Linked DNA regions of Pyxidicoccus trucidator. The protein of the gene in region 1 interacts with the protein of each later gene in a pairwise test. Links are inferred from orthologs where the notes say so. Each region holds a gene or a part of one and is shown on either strand. Other genes may lie near its edges.

Region 1 (7,416 bases):
GACCTCGACAAGCCCGCGGCGCTGGCGCACCTGTTCAAGTACGACTCCGTGCACCGCACCTGGCCGGGCACGGTGAAGTCCACCGAGAAGGGCATCGTCGTGGACGGCAAGGAGATTGCCGTCACCGCCGAGAAGGACCCGACGGTGCTGCCCTGGAAGTCCATGAACGTGGACGTGGTGCTGGAGTGCACCGGCCGCTTCACCGCGCGCGAGGGCGCGGAGAAGCACCTGAAGGCGGGCGCGAAGAAGGTCATCATCTCCGCCCCGGCCAAGGGCCCGGACATCACCATCGCCTACGGCATCAACCACAACGAGTACGACCCGGCCAAGCACCACGTCGTCTCGAACGCCTCGTGCACCACCAACTGCCTGGCGCCCATCGCCAAGGTGCTGGTGGACAACTTCGGCATCGAGAAGGGCCTGATGACCACGGTCCACAGCTACACCAACGACCAGCGCATCCTGGACCTCACCCATGACGACATGCGCCGCGCCCGCGCCGCCGCGCTGTCCATGATTCCCTCCAGCACCGGCGCCGCGAAGGCCATCGGCGAGGTGATTCCGCAGCTCAAGGGGAAGATGCACGGCATCTCCGTTCGCGTGCCCACCCCGAACGTGTCGCTGGTGGACCTGACGGTGAACACCCAGAAGCCCGTCACCGCCGAGGCCGTCATCGAGGCGTACCGCAAGGCCGCGGACGGGGCGCTCAAGGGCATCCTCCAGTTCAGCGACGAGCAGACGGTGTCCGTGGACTACAACGGCAACCCGCACTCGGCCATCTTCGACTCCACCAACTGCTTCGTGGTGGGCGACAACATGCTGAAGGTCATGGCCTGGTACGACAACGAGTGGGGCTTCTCCAACCGCATGGTCGACACGGCGAAGTTCCTCGTTTCCAAGGGCGTCTAGTCCCAGGGCGTTGAAGGGCACCGAGAGGGGAAGGACCGAGATGATCCGCTACATCGACGACCTGCAGCTGACCGGGAAGCGTGTCTTCATCCGCGTGGACTTCAACGTCCCGCTGGAGGGGCGGCGCGTGACGGACGACACCCGCATCCGCGAGGCGCTGCCCACCATCCGGCGAGCGCTGGAGATGGGCGGGAAGGTCATCCTGGCCTCCCACCTCGGCCGGCCCAAGGGCGCGGACCCCAAGCTGTCGCTCGAGCCGGTCGCCGTGCGGCTGGCCGAGCTGCTCGGCGGCAAGCACGAGGTCATCCTCACGGATGACTGCATTGGCGACGGAGTGAAGAAGCAGGTGAAGGAGCTCAAGGAGGGCCAGGTGGTCCTCCTGGAGAACCTCCGCTTCCACAAGGAGGAGGAGGCCAACGACGAGGCCTTCGCCCGCGAACTGGCCGCCAATGCCGACGTCTACATCAACGACGCCTTCGGCACCGCGCACCGCGCCCACGCCTCCACCGCCGGCATGGTGCCCTTCGTGAAGGAGAGGGCGGCGGGCTTCCTGATGCGCAAGGAGATTGAGTACCTGGGCAAGGTGCTCAAGAACCCGGAGAAGCCCTTCGTGGCCATCCTGGGTGGCTCGAAGGTGAGCGACAAAATCAAGGTCATCGAGAGCCTGCTGCCCAAGGTGGATGCGCTGCTCATCGGCGGCGCCATGGCCTACACGTTCCTCAAGGCGCAGGGCGTCGAAGTGGGCAAGAGCCGCGTGGAGGGGGACAAGCTGACCCTGGCCACGCGCATGCTGGAAGCGGCGCAGCGGCTGAAGGTGCCGCTCGTCCTGCCGGTGGACCACATCGTCGGCACGGAGCTCACGGAGAACAGCGTCGCGAAGGAGACGCCGGACAACGCGATTCCTCCGGACATGATGGGCCTGGACATCGGCCCCAAGACGCGCGCCATCTACTCGCAGCACATCCGCGACGCGCGCACCGTGGTGTGGAACGGGCCCATGGGCCTCTTCGAGGTGAACAAGTTCGCGGAGGGCACCCGCTCGGTGGCCGCCGCCATGGCCATCAACACCCAGGCCACCACCGTCATCGGCGGTGGCGACAGCGCGGCCGCCGTGGAGCAGATGGGCTTCGCGGACAAGATGAGCCACGTGTCCACCGGCGGCGGCGCCTCCCTGGAGTTCCTTGAGGGGCGTGAATTGCCGGGTATCAAGGCGCTGGAAACGCGGTAGGCTGCGCACCCGCAACGCAACCTGTACCTACACCCCTGGGGGGTTACATGGCCGCCGCTGCTCGTCGTCGGAAGATCGTCGCCGGCAACTGGAAGATGAACAAGACGGTGCCCGAGGCACTGGCCCTGGTTCGCGAGCTGCGGGGGCTGGTGGCCCCGCTGGGGGACACGGTGGAGGTGGTGCTGGCGCCGACGTTCGTCGCGCTGCAGCCGCTCCACGTGGCGCTGGAGGGCGCGCCGCTGCAGTTGGCGGCGCAGAACTGCCACTGGGAGACGTCGGGTGCCTTCACCGGCGAGGTGTCCGCGCCGATGCTGGCGGAGCTGGGGTGCGCCTACGTCATCGTGGGGCACTCCGAGCGCCGGCAGCTCTTCGGCGACACGGACGAGCTGGTGAACAAGCGGGCCCGGGCGGTGCGGGCGGCGGGGATGACGCCCATCGTCTGCGTGGGCGAGACGCTGGCGGAGCGCGAGGCGAACCAGACGCTCGAGGTGGTGGAGCGCCAGGTGCGCGGGGCGCTGGCGGGGTTCGAGGCGAAGGACGTGGCCACCTTCGTCCTGGCGTACGAGCCGGTGTGGGCCATCGGCACGGGCCGCAACGCCACGTCGGCGCAGGCGCAGGAGGTCCACGCGGCCATCCGGGCGCTGCTCGGACGCCTGTACGACGGGGAGACGGCCGGGCGGGTGCGCATCCAGTACGGCGGCAGCGTGAAGCCGGACAACGCGGCGGAATTGCTGGGCCAGCCGGACGTGGATGGGGCGCTCGTCGGCGGGGCCAGCCTCAAGGCGGCCGACTTCGCGGCCATCGTCAAGGCGGCCTCTTAAAGAGGGGCCGGAGCTGGAATGGGTGGGCGGAAGAAGTTGTCACCCGTTCACCAGTTTGTGTAGGGTGCGCCTCCTTCTCACGGAACGTCTGGAAGACCTCCCATGCTGACCTTCGTCACGATCGTGCACGTCATCGTTTGCGTGTTCATGATCTTCGTCATCCTGCTGCAGCCCGGTAAGGACGCCGGCATGGGCTCGGCCCTCGGCGGCGGCGCGGCCACGAGCGCCTTCGGCGGTCGCGGTGCGGTGACCTTCCTGAGCAAGCTCACGGGCGTCTTCGCGGCGCTCTTCTTCTTCACGTCGCTCGGCCTGTCCTTCGTGGGGCTGCGCTCCTCGGTGGCGGCTGGCGGCTCGGTTGCCGCGCCTCCGGCGCAGACGGCTCCGGCGACCCCGGGTGCGACGACGCCCGCAGCTCCTGGCAGCATGGAGCAGCCGCGCGGTGAGACGCCCGTTCCGCCTACGCCCTCCGAGGGTGCGGCGGCGCCGACGTCCGCGCCGCCTGCTCCCGCTCCGGCGCAGTAGGCGTCAGGAAGAGCCCGGCTCACGCGTTGGTTGAAATTGTCGTTGCGTGAGTCGGTGAGGTTCGGTAGATGGAGCGCGCAGCAAATGCCCAGGTGGTGGAACTGGTAGACACACCAGCTTGAGGGGCTGGCGCCGCAAGGTGTGCGGGTTCGAATCCCGCCTTGGGCACTCCGATAAAGGCCTCCGAGTCGAAAGACTCGGGGGCCTTTGTCGTTTCAGGGCTCGGTGTGTCCTGCCGATGTGCCCCAGTGGGCCGCCGGATCTTCCGTGCTACCTCCTGCTCCGATCCGGATTCCTCTGGCCCGCCTGCATGATTCTCCGGGTCATCGGCTCTATCCGCCTGGGTGAGCTGTCACGGCCGGGAAGTCGAACCCGGACAGGCTCCAGGAGCGGACATGCGGCGGGTTCGCGGGTGGATGCTGGCGGTGCTGCTGTGCTGTGCGGCAGGCGCGGCGGACGGGGAGGACTCCCCGGTGGCGCGGCTGCGGGAGGCGCAGACGGCTTTCGACGAGGCGAACACGTACTGGGAGGCGGGCCAGTACGCGGAGGCGCTCGCGAGGGGAGAGCAGGCGCTGGCGCTGCGCGAGGCAGTGCTCGGGGGCGCCCATCCCGACGTCGCCCGGTCTCTGGACTGGCTCGGGGGGCATCAGCTGCTTCGGGGGGAGTCCGCCCGAGCCGAGCCGCTCCTTCAGCGAGCGCTCGCGATTCGGGAAGCGGCCCTGGGCGCGCGCCACCCGGAGGTCGCTCAAACGCTCAACACCCTCGCCACCCTCTACCTGGCCCAGGGGTTGTACGGCCGCGCCGCGCCGCTCTACTTGCGTGCGCTGGCCATTCGGGAATCAGCCCTCGGCAAGAGCCATCCCCTTGTCGCCGAGTCGCTCAACGACCTCGCCGCCCTCTACCTGACCCAGCAGCTGTACGCGCTAGCCGAGCCGCTCCTTCAGCGCGCGCTCCCGATACGGGAAGCGGCGCTCGGCCAGCACCATCCGGACGTCGCTCAAACGCTCTTCAACCTCGCCAGGCTCTACTCGGGTCAGGGATTGCTCGCTCGTGCCGAGTCACTCCATGTGCGCGCGCTGGCGATACGGGAAGCGGTTCTCGGAAAGAACCATCCGGACGTCGCTCAGTCGCTCACGGGCCTCGCCAGGCTCTACGTGCAGCAAGGGTTCTACGCTCGTGCCGGGCCGCTCGACGAGCGCTCCCTGGCCATTCGCGAAGCGGTTCTCGGCGAAAACCCTCCGGATGTCGCCAGCTCGCTCACCAGCCTCGCCAGCAACTACTCGGGTCTGGGTTTGTTTGTTCGTGGCGAGCCGCTTCTTCGACGCGCGCTGGCCATTCGGGAAATGGCCCTCGGCAAGGGCCACCCGCTCGTCGCCCAATCGCTCGGCAGGCTCGGGAGACTCTACGTGGAGCAGGGGTTGTATGGCCGTGCCGAGCCGCTCCTGCATCGCGCGCTCACCATTCAGGAGTCGACCCTGGGCGGGAACCACTTCGCCGTCGCCGAGTCGCTCTTCGACCTCGCCACCCTCTACATGGCCCAGGGGTTGTACGGCCGGGCCGGGCCTCTCTACGCGCGCGTGCTGGCCATTGATGAAGCTGCCTTGGACAAGGACCATCCCGTCGTCGCCGACTCGCTCATCACCCTCGGCGACCTCTACGGGGCCCAGGGGTTGTACGGCCAGTCCGAGCCGCTCTACACGCGCGCGCTGACGAGTCTGGAGGCGCGCCGCGGCAAGAGCCATCCCTACGTTGCCAGGTCGCTCATCGGTCTCGCCAACGTCTATCAGGCCCAGGGGGCCTATCGCCGCGCCGCGCCGTTCTACGCGCGTGCGCTGGCCATCATGGAAGCCTCCCTGGGCAAGAACCATCGCGGCGTCGCCTTCTCACTCAACAACCTTGCCGGCCTTTATGCGGCCCAGGGGTTGTACGGCCGGTCCAGTCCGCTCCATGAGCGCGCGCTCGCCATTCTGGAAGCGACTCACGGCAAGAACCATCCCAGCGTCGCCGCCACGCTCAACCACCTCGCCGTGGCCCGTCTGGCCCAGCATGACCTCGCCGAGGCCCTGGCGCTGTTCTCCCGTGCCTTTACCCTGTCCGAGCAACGCCTGCGTCAGGAGGCGCTCGTCTTCTCCGAGTCGCGTCTGGCCAGCTTCCTCCAGCATCTGCGCTCAGACGAGGAGCGACTCTATGCGCTGCTGCGCGCCCATCCCGGCGACGCGAGCGTCAGGCGCCTGGCCCTTGGCGCCGCGCTCCTTCTCAAGGGCCGCTCCGTCGAGGAGAGCGCCGACATCTCTCGCGCCGTCTACCGGAGCCTCGGTGAGAAGGAGCGCGACATCTTCGAGCAGCTGGGGCGGCTGCGCACCCAGCTGGCGCAGCTGTCACTCCAGGGCCCCGGCTCGCTGCCCCTGCCCGCCCACCAACAGCGCCTCGAAGAGCTCTCCGGGCAGGCCGCCGCCCTCGAAGCCGACCTGGCCCGGCGCTCCGCCCCGCTGCGTGAGCTGGCCTCGCTGCCGGCTCCCGCGGAGATTGTCGACCGGGTCGCCACGTCTCTTCCCGGCGACGCGGCCCTCGTCGAGTTCATCACCTACGAGGACCGCCCGCTGGTGCTCGAGCCCGGTACGCCCACGTCTCCGCGTCCCAGCCAGTTGCGCTACCTGGCGCTGGTGCTCTTCCCTGACGCCACCATCCACTTCCAGGATCTGGGCCCCGCCGAGTCCATCGACCTTGCCGCCTCACACTTGCGAGACGCGCTGGCCACCCGCGACGCCAACTTTCGGGTTCCCGCCCAGGCGCTCTACCAGCTCGCCTTCCAGCCCCTGCTGCCGCTGCTGGGCAATACCCGCCGCCTGTTCCTCTCGCCGGACGGCCAGCTCGCCCTGGTGCCCTTCGCCGCGCTGCACGATGGCCACGAGTTCCTCGTGGACGCCTTCGACTTCACCTACCTCCCCTCGGGAAGGAACCTGCTGCCGCGCCCCCAGGAGAGCAACGCCCCAGACTCCGTGGTCGTCCTCGCCGACCCGGACTTCAGTGCTGTGCTTCCAGCACTGCCTCCTTCCAAGGGGGACACTTCCATGCTGGCGGCGCGCTCCCTCCCTGGTGCGCGCTCCTCCTCCACGCTGCGTGCGGACCTGGCGTCGCGAGCGTGGGCTCCCGCCCCGCTGCCCGGCACCCGCCAGGAGGCCGAGAGCATCAAACGCCTGCTGCCCCAGGCCGAGCTCTTCCTGGGCGCGGAGGCCACCAAGGAGCGGCTGCTCCAGCTGCCTCCCCCTGGCATCCTCCACCTGGCCACCCATGGCTTCTTCCTGGAGGACGCGCCCGGGCCCCCGGACTCCCGCGCAGTGGGCCAGTTCGGAGCACTGGGCGAGGACTCCCTGGCACCGAGCCTTCCAGACCCCCTGCTGCGCTCCGGCCTCGTCCTCGCTGGCGCGGGCGCTCCGGCACCCTCCAGCGCCAGTCCCGCCGACGCTCCTTCTGACAGCGCGCTGGTGACGGCGCTGGAGCTGGCGGGCCTCAACCTATGGGGCACCCAGCTGGTGGTGCTGTCCGCGTGCGACACCGGCCGAGGCGACGTGAAGCTCGGCCAGGGCGTCTACGGGCTTCGCCGCGCGCTCGTGGTGGCAGGGGCCGAGACGGTGGTGATGAGCCTGTGGAAGGTGAACGACGACACCACCCGGCGGTTGATGGAGGTCTACTACCGCAAGCTGCTCGCGGGCCAGGGCCGCGCCGCCGCACTGCGCGAGGCCATGCTCTGGCTGCGGACCACCAGGCCGCATCCACACGATTGGGCACCGTTCATCGCGCTGGGTCGAGACGCTCCGCTGCGCGGGCTGGGGCCCAAGCCGTCGGGACTGGAGCACGCGCTCGACGTCCGGGCCGAGGGCCTCCACGGCTTGGGCCCGGGTGCCGTGGGCGCAAGCGTGCTTTCAGAGATGGGTG
Region 2 (7,786 bases), on another replicon or contig:
GTCGCGGGCCAGCCGCTCGCGTGTAGAGGCGTCCAGGTCCTCGCTCACGGTGAGCTGAGAGGTGGGCACCAGCAGCGCGGCGAGGCAGTCCGGGTGCAGGCGGAGCACCTTCGCCCCCGGGTACTGCGCGGCCAGGGACTCGGCCGTGGCGCGCAGCACCGCGTCCCCGGTGGGGAAGCCGAAGCGGGCGTTGACGTGAATCATCCCCTGCACGTCGGCGATGACGGCGCCCACGCGCCACCCGTCATGGTGGGCGTGCGTGGACAAGTCGTACTCCTCCTTGAGGAGGCTGCCCTGGGTGAGGGCGGGGACCTGGAGGGCCCCCGTCTTCGCGTCCGGGTGGCCCCGACGGGCCTGCTCGGCCTGGAGGAGCACCTCCACGGCGGCCTGCACGGGCGCCTCCCGGTGGCGCTGCAGCACCCACGGGTGGAGGGCGATGAGGGCGGTGGCGGTGGCGTCGTCGAGCGGGTAGGGCATCTTTCCCCTTGTGTAGCGCGTCGCGGGGCCCGGCGCAGGCGCTTCACTTCATGCGGTGGGCCGTCACCGTCACCTCGTCCCGGTCATGGTAGAGCTGCCGGACGACGAGGCCCTCCCAGCCTCCCTCCTTCGTCAGTGTCTGGCGCACGCGCAGCAGCATCGGGTTCTTGTCCTTCATCGGCAGCTTGATGTTGGCCACCAGCTGCCGGGCCCAGCCCTTGCGGCCCCACTTCGCCAGCAGCTGCGCCACCTCCAGCGGGCGCCACGCCATGTCGCAGAAGAGCCAGTCCACCGGCTCCTCGGGTGCGTAGGCGAAGGCGCTCTCCTGCACGTGCGTCACGCGGCGGTTGGCGGCCAGCTCGGGCATGAGCTTCGCCGGGTCCACCGCCACCACCCTCGCCCCACGCGCCACCAGCCGCTGCGTCCACCCGCCCGGCGCCGCGCCCAGGTCCACGCAGACGTCTCCGCGCCCGGGCTCGAAGGCCAGCCCGTCCAGCGCCTCCTCCAGCTTCATGGCCGCGCGCGAGGGAGACTCGCCCGCGCGCTTCATGCGCCGCCGCCCGCCCGCCGCCAGCGACAGCGCCTCGCTCGCCGGCACCGTGCCCACCACCGTCACCCCGTCCGGTGCCACGCACAGCCCCACCAGCACGGCCCCCGCCTCGCGCGCCCGCTGCGCGTCGTCCACCAGCCGCTCCGAGGGGAGTCGCGCGCGCACGGCCGCCTCCAGCGCCTCCGCGGGCGCCGTCAGCGTGTTGCCGCGCGGCGTGTCCGGGGTGAAGGCCTGCACCACCCAGGGCGCCCGGCCGGCGAGGGCCCGGACAGTCCTGGCCGCGGCCTCGGCGATGTCGTCAGGCGTGCTCGCCGTCAGGGAGACGGCCACCCGGTAGCCCGCCCGGGCGAAGGCGGGAGCCAGGCCGCCAACGGCCTCGCTCTCCACCAGCGCTTCGCCCAGCAGGCGGGGATGGGCGCCCGCCCACTCCAGCTCCTCGTAGAGGTGGGGCTCGAAGCCCGCACGGCAGGTCCACAGCCAGTGCCCCGGCCGGGCGGCCAGCGTCTGTGCGGGGATGGGTGGGACGCGGGCCCGGGGTGGGACCCGGGGAGCAGGCGGCGCGGCGTGTGCAGGCGGGCCACCCGACACGGCGGTGCTCTGGGGGCCTCGGGAAGACGGGCCCTGGGGGCCTCGGGAAGACGGGCCCTGGGGGCCTCGGGAAGACGGGCCCTGGGGGGACCGGGAGGCGGTGCCCTGGGTGCCCCGGGGGGCAGGTCCCTGACGTCCCCTGGGCGGAGCGGAGCGGCCGGGCCGGCGGGAGGGTTGCTTCGCGGAGGGGCGGCCCGCTCCGCGGCGTTGATTTCGTGTGGGGGACATTGCGTGTGCTCGGTTCCGCTTTACTGTGAGCCGCTGCGTGTACGGCGACCGGCCAAGTGGAAGTTTCGGGGGTCGCTCGTGGTTTTCAACCGGTTCTCCCTTACACCTCCTGGGATTTCCCTTCACTCGCCGCCGTCCTTCGAGGATTCTCCGGCGAGAGAGTCGACCGAATGATCGAATGGACGCTGAAGAAACTCATCGGGACCAAGAATGAGCGCGAGCTCAAGAAGGCCCATGGGAAGGTAGGCCGGGTCAACGAGCTGGAGACCCGGATGCGGGCCCTCAAGGACGAGGACTTCGTCTCGGAGACGGCCCGGATGCGGCAGGAGGTGCAGAACGGCCGCTCGCTGGACGACCTGCTGTTCGAGGCCTTCGCCCTCACCCGCGAGGCGGCGCGCCGTGTCATCGGCCAGCGCCACTACGACGTGCAGCTCATCGGCGGCATGTTCCTCCACCAGGGCTGCATCGCGGAGATGCGCACCGGTGAAGGCAAGACGCTGACCGCGACGCTGCCCACGTACCTCAACGCGCTGTCCGGCCGTGGCGTGCACGTGGTGACGGTGAACGACTACCTCGCCCGCCGCGACGCGGAGTGGATGGGGCGCGTCTACCGCTTCCTGGGCATGACCACCGGCTGTGTCCTCCATGAGCTGACGGACAAGCAGCGGCAGGAGGCGTACCGCTCGGACATCACCTACGGGCAGAACAACGAGTTCGGCTTCGACTACCTGCGCGACAACATGAAGTTCCGCCTGCAGGACTACGTCCAGCGCGAGCTGAACTACGCGATTGTCGACGAGGTGGACTCCATCCTCATCGACGAGGCCCGCACCCCGCTCATCATCTCCGGGCCCACCGAGGACAGCACCGACAAGTACTACCGGGTGGACCAGGTCATCCCCGGGATGGTGCCGGACCAGGACTACACCCTGGACGAGAAGCACCGCGCCGTGTCCCTCACGGACGACGGCATCGAGAAGCTCCAGAAGCGGCTGAGCGTGGGCAACCTGTACGACCCGGGCGAAATCGAGACGCTCCACCACGTCGAGCAGGCCCTGCGCGCGCACACGCTCTACAAGCGCGACAAGGACTACGTCGTGAAGGACGGCGAGGTCGTCATCGTCGACGAGTTCACCGGCCGGCAGATGCCGGGACGCCGCTGGTCCGACGGCCTCCACCAGGCCATTGAGGCCAAGGAGGGCGTGAAGATCGAGAACGAGAACCAGACGCTGGCGACCATCTCGTTCCAGAACTACTTCCGCATGTACTCCAAGCTGTCCGGCATGACGGGCACCGCGGACACCGAGGCGGAGGAGTTCGCGAAGATCTACAACCTGGACGTCCGCGTCATCCCCACCAACCGCAACAACGTCCGCAAGGACCTGCAGGACGTGGTCTACAAGACGGAGCGGGAGAAGTTCGAGGCGGTGGCGGAGCAGATCGCCGAGCTGCACAAGAACGGGCAGCCGGTGCTGGTGGGCACGGTGTCCATCGCGAAGAGCGAGGTGGTGGGCAACTTCCTCAAGAAGCGCGGCATCCCCCACAACGTCCTCAACGCCAAGCAGCACTCGCGCGAGGCGGACATCGTCGCGCAGGCGGGCCGCAAGGGCGCCGTCACCATCTCCACCAACATGGCCGGCCGTGGCACGGACATCCTCCTGGGCGGCAACGCCGAGGTGCTCGCCAAGGCGTCCATGGGGCCGCCGCCGGAGCCTCCCACCCAGGCGCCCGTGGACGGGCAGCCCCTGGATTTGACGGGCTACCAGCAGGCGCTGGCGGACTGGGAGAAGCAGCTCGCCGACGCGAAGGTGAAGCTGGAGGAGCAGACGAAGAAGGAGCGCGAGGAGGTGATGGCGGCCGGCGGCCTGTTCATCATCGGCACCGAGCGCCACGAGTCGCGCCGCGTGGACAACCAGCTGCGTGGCCGCGCCGGCCGCCAGGGTGACCCGGGCGCCAGCCGCTTCTTCCTGTCGCTCGAGGACGACCTGATGCGCATCTTCGGGTCCGAGCGCATCCAGGGCCTGATGGAGCGGCTGGGCATGGAGGAGGGCGAGGTCATCGAGCACGTGTGGCTGTCGCGGGCCATCGAGGGCGCCCAGAAGCGCGTCGAGGGCCACAACTTCGACATCCGCAAGAACCTGCTCGAGTACGACGACGTGATGAACCAGCAGCGCCGCACCATCTACAAGCTGCGCCGGCAGGTGCTGGCCGCGGGTGCGGGCGTCCCCCTGATTGAGTACACGGAGGACCCCAAGACGCGCGTGAAGTCCCGCTCCGAGCGCACGGTGAGCTGGGCGGACTTCAAGGAGCTCATCCTGGACTCCATGGAGGACGTCATCGTGTCCCTCACGGACACGTACGCGCCCACCAAGGGCGTGGACGGCTGGGACATGGCGGCGCTCACCCAGGGCGTGAAGGAGACCTTCGGCCTGGAGATGGGCTTCGAGGGCGTGGGCAGCCGCGAGGAGCTCCAGGAGCACATCTACAAGGCGGCGGAGAAGGTCTTCCAGGCGCGCGAGGAGGAGTTCGGCGAGAACTTCATGCGCTTCCTCCAGTACAACTACCTGGCGACCATCGACCGGCTCTGGAAGGACCACCTGCTGGCCATGGACCACCTGCGCCAGGGCATCGGCCTGCGCGGCTACGGCCAGAAGGACCCGAAGCAGGAGTACAAGAAGGAGGGCTACCAGGGCTTCATCCAGATGCTCTCCGCCATCAAGGCGCAGTTCGTCACCCAGCTCATGCACGTGCAGCCCCGCTCCGCGACGAGCGCCGCGGAGGAGGCCGCCCGCATCCAGCGCCAGCTCGCCCAGCAGCAGAAGCGGGCGGTGGAGGGGCGCGGCACGGCGGACGGCAAGCTGGACGAGGCCTCTGTCGCCGCCACGGCCCGGCCTCAGGCCGCGAAGTCCGACAAGCCCGCCGTGGGCCGCAACGACCCCTGCCCGTGCGGCAGCGGCCGGAAGTACAAGAAGTGCCACGGCGCCGCGGAGGCCAGCGTCTAGGCGCTCGCTTCCCTACACGGCCAGCAGGCAGGACGCCGGCGCGGCGCCACTCCCTCCGAGGGGGCGGCGGTCGCGCCGGTGGTCCTTTCGGGGCAGGGCAGGGGCCTGGACGTCAGCCGGGCGGGCACGGCCCGTCCGTGCCTGGACGGGGGGCGCCGTGAAGCTTGCGCCGCCCGGAAGGGTTCTGTTAAGGACCCCCCGCCCCTGGGTATGGGGTCGGGGGTATTACACCCCTGGTAGCAGGCAGCACCCACTACACACACGCTCGTGCCGGTCGCCGGTGCTTCCGTGAGTGGGGGGCCCTCTTCGGAGGGGACTCCCTCCCGGTTGTCACGACTGGAGCTTGGCGAGCGTGGCGGAAACCAACCGGAGAGAGACTCACATGGAAACGCAGGACACGCAGACGCAGGGCCAGGCGATGGCCGCAGCCAGCGGCATCACGATGCGGCAGCTCCTGGAGGCCGGTGTTCACTTCGGCCACCAGACGAAGCGCTGGAACCCGAAGATGAAGCCCTACATCTTCGGCGCGCGTAACGGCATCTACATCATCGACCTGCAGAAGACGGTGACGATGGCCCGTTCCGCGTTCCGCTTCGTGGCGGACATCACGGCGCGGGGCGGCTCGGTGCTCTTCGTGGGCACCAAGAAGCAGGCGCAGGACGTCATCCGCGAGGAGGCCGCGCGCGCCGGTCAGTTCTTCGTCACCAGCCGCTGGCTGGGTGGCACGCTGACCAACTTCAAGACCATCAAGCAGGGCATCGACCGCCTGAAGACGCTGGAGAAGATGGCCGAGGACGGCACCTTCGACCGGCTTCCGAAGAAGGAAGTCGCCCAGCTCGAGCGTGAGCGCGAGAAGCTGGAGAAGAACCTGGGCGGCGTGAAGGAGATGTCGAAGCTGCCCCGCTGCGTCTTCGTCATCGACCCGAAGAAGGAGCACATCGCCATCCACGAGGCGAGCCGCCTGGGCATCCCCGTGATTGGCCTGGTGGACACCAACTGCGACCCGGACGGCATCGACTTCGTCATCCCGGGCAACGACGACGCCATCCGCTCCATCAAGCTCTTCACCTCGAAGATCGCCGAGGCGTGCCTCGAGGGTGCGGCGCGCTACCGCGCGTCCGGCGCCGCCGAGCGCGACGAGCAGGAGGAGCGTGAGGGCCGTGACGACCGCGGTGACCGCCGTGACGACCGCCGGGGCCCGCGCCGCGGCGACCGCCGTGACGACCGCGGTGGCCGTGGTGGTGACCGTGGCGGCGACCGCGGTGGCGACCGCCGGGGTCCGCTCGTGGAGATGAAGGGCGCCCCCGTCGCCGCCGAGCAGCCGGCCGCCGAGCAGCCGGCCGCCGAGGCGGGCGGCGAGACGCCGGCGGCCGAGTAGCCGCCCCCTCCCTCACGTCGGTTTCAAGGCGGCCGGGTGGCGCAGCTGCGACCCGGCCGCCCCTGTTTCCTGTGTACCGCAGTACCCCTTTTTCAAACCCCGATGCTCCGCCCGGCGCGCCGCGCCCTCGTAGTGGTGGAGGCTGGAGACGAACATGGCTGAGGTCAGCGCCCAGATGGTGAAGGAGCTCCGCGAGAAGACCGGCGCGGGCATGATGGACTGCAAGAAGGCGCTCGCCGAGAGCGCCGGGGACTTCACGAAGGCCGAGGAGTGGCTGCGCAAGAAGGGCATCTCCCGCGCCGCCTCCAAGGGTGACCGCGTCGCGGCCGAGGGCATCATCGGCACCTACGTCCACGGTGGCCGCATCGGCGTCATCGTCGAGGTCAACTGCGAGACGGACTTCGTCGCCCGCAACCCGGACTTCCAGGACCTGGTGAAGGACGTGGCCATGCAGGTCGCCGCGACCAACCCCAAGTACGTCCGCCGCGAGGAGGTTCCTACCGAGAACCTCGACAAGGAGCGCGAAATCGAGCGCGAGCTGCTCAAGCAGCAGGGCAAGCCCGAGGCGATGCTGGACAAGATCCTCGTCGGGAAGATGGAGAAGTTCTACGAGCGCGTGTGCCTCGTGGACATGCCCTGGGTGAAGGACGACAAGAAGAAGGTCGGGGAGATGGTCACCGAGCGCGCCGCGAAGATTGGCGAGAAGGTCGCCATCCGCCGCTTCACCCGCTTCGAGGTGGGTGAGGGCATCGAGAAGAAGAAGGACGACCTCGCCGCCGAGGTCGCCAAGACGCTGGGCCAGGCGTAGTCCTCCCCCGCGCCCCCTTCCGGGGCGCCAGGGTGGAACGCCGGTAGACAGGGCCGCGCGCACGGGACTCCCCCAGGGGGAACCGGGCGGCGCGGCCCTCGTCTTTGCGGGCGGCCCCCCGCCCGTGCGACCGACAGCGGACGATAGAAGCCCTCCAGGCCGACACTGGCGTTGATCGGGCGCGGGACGGGGGATAGAAGCGGTCGCGCATGTCCTCCGACACGAAGAGCCCTCTCCGTTACAAGCGCATCCTCCTCAAGCTCTCGGGCGAGGCCCTGATGGGCGAAGGGAAGTACGGCATCCACCCGCCCACCCTGCTCGCCATCGCCGAGGAGGTCATCGAGGTGTCGAAGGCCGGCGTGGAGGTGGCCCTCGTCATTGGCGGCGGCAACATCTTCCGCGGCGTGGCGGGCGCCACCGAGGGCATGGACCGCGCCAGCGCGGACTACATGGGCATGCTGGCCACCTGCATCAACTCCATGGCGATGCAGGACGCGCTGGAGAAGAAGGGCGTGCACACGCGGGTGCTGTCCGCCATCAAGATGGAGCAGATCGCCGAGCCCTACATCCGCCGCCGCGCGGTGCGTCATCTGGAGAAGGGCCGCATCGTCATCTTCGCCGCGGGCACCGGCAACCCGTACTTCACCACGGACACCGCCGCCTCCCTGCGCGCCATGGAGATCAACGCGCAGGTCATCCTGAAGGCGACGAAGGTGGACGGCATCTACAACGCGGACCCGAAGAAGGAGCCCACC

Evidence for each region.
Region 2: the proteins of secG (region 1) and secA interact in binary tests that used the Escherichia coli proteins (3 or more experiments, as listed by UniProt). The link is inferred for Pyxidicoccus trucidator from one-to-one orthologs.

Annotation. Positions count from the first base shown.
Region 1 is NZ_JAAIXZ010000010.1:9,127-16,542, forward strand. The notes cover bases 1,790-4,770. They hold secG (preprotein translocase subunit SecG), read left to right. Parts: upstream 1,790-3,060; coding sequence 3,061-3,480; downstream 3,481-4,770. Other genes in these bases: G4D85_RS26390 (phosphoglycerate kinase), read left to right, coding at 1,790-2,137; tpiA (triose-phosphate isomerase), read left to right, coding at 2,185-2,958; G4D85_RS26410 (CHAT domain-containing tetratricopeptide repeat protein), read left to right, coding at 3,876-4,770. In the rest of the region: gap (type I glyceraldehyde-3-phosphate dehydrogenase), read left to right, coding at 1-909; more of G4D85_RS26390, read left to right, coding at 950-1,789; more of G4D85_RS26410, read left to right, coding at 4,771-7,416. UniProt on the Escherichia coli protein: Subunit of the protein translocation channel SecYEG. Overexpression of some hybrid proteins has been thought to jam the protein secretion apparatus resulting in cell death; while this may be true it also results in FtsH-mediated degradation of SecY.
Region 2 is NZ_JAAIXZ010000005.1:110,354-118,139, forward strand. What follows is about bases 1,695-5,045. They hold secA (preprotein translocase subunit SecA), read left to right. Parts: upstream 1,695-2,013; coding sequence 2,014-4,845; downstream 4,846-5,045. Outside these bases: G4D85_RS16320 (GGDEF domain-containing protein), read right to left, coding at 1-477; 23S rRNA (cytidine(2498)-2'-O)-methyltransferase RlmM, read right to left, coding at 521-1,543; rpsB (30S ribosomal protein S2), read left to right, coding at 5,228-6,223; tsf (translation elongation factor Ts), read left to right, coding at 6,378-7,031; pyrH (UMP kinase), read left to right, coding at 7,241-7,786. UniProt on the Escherichia coli protein: Required for protein export, interacts with the SecYEG preprotein conducting channel.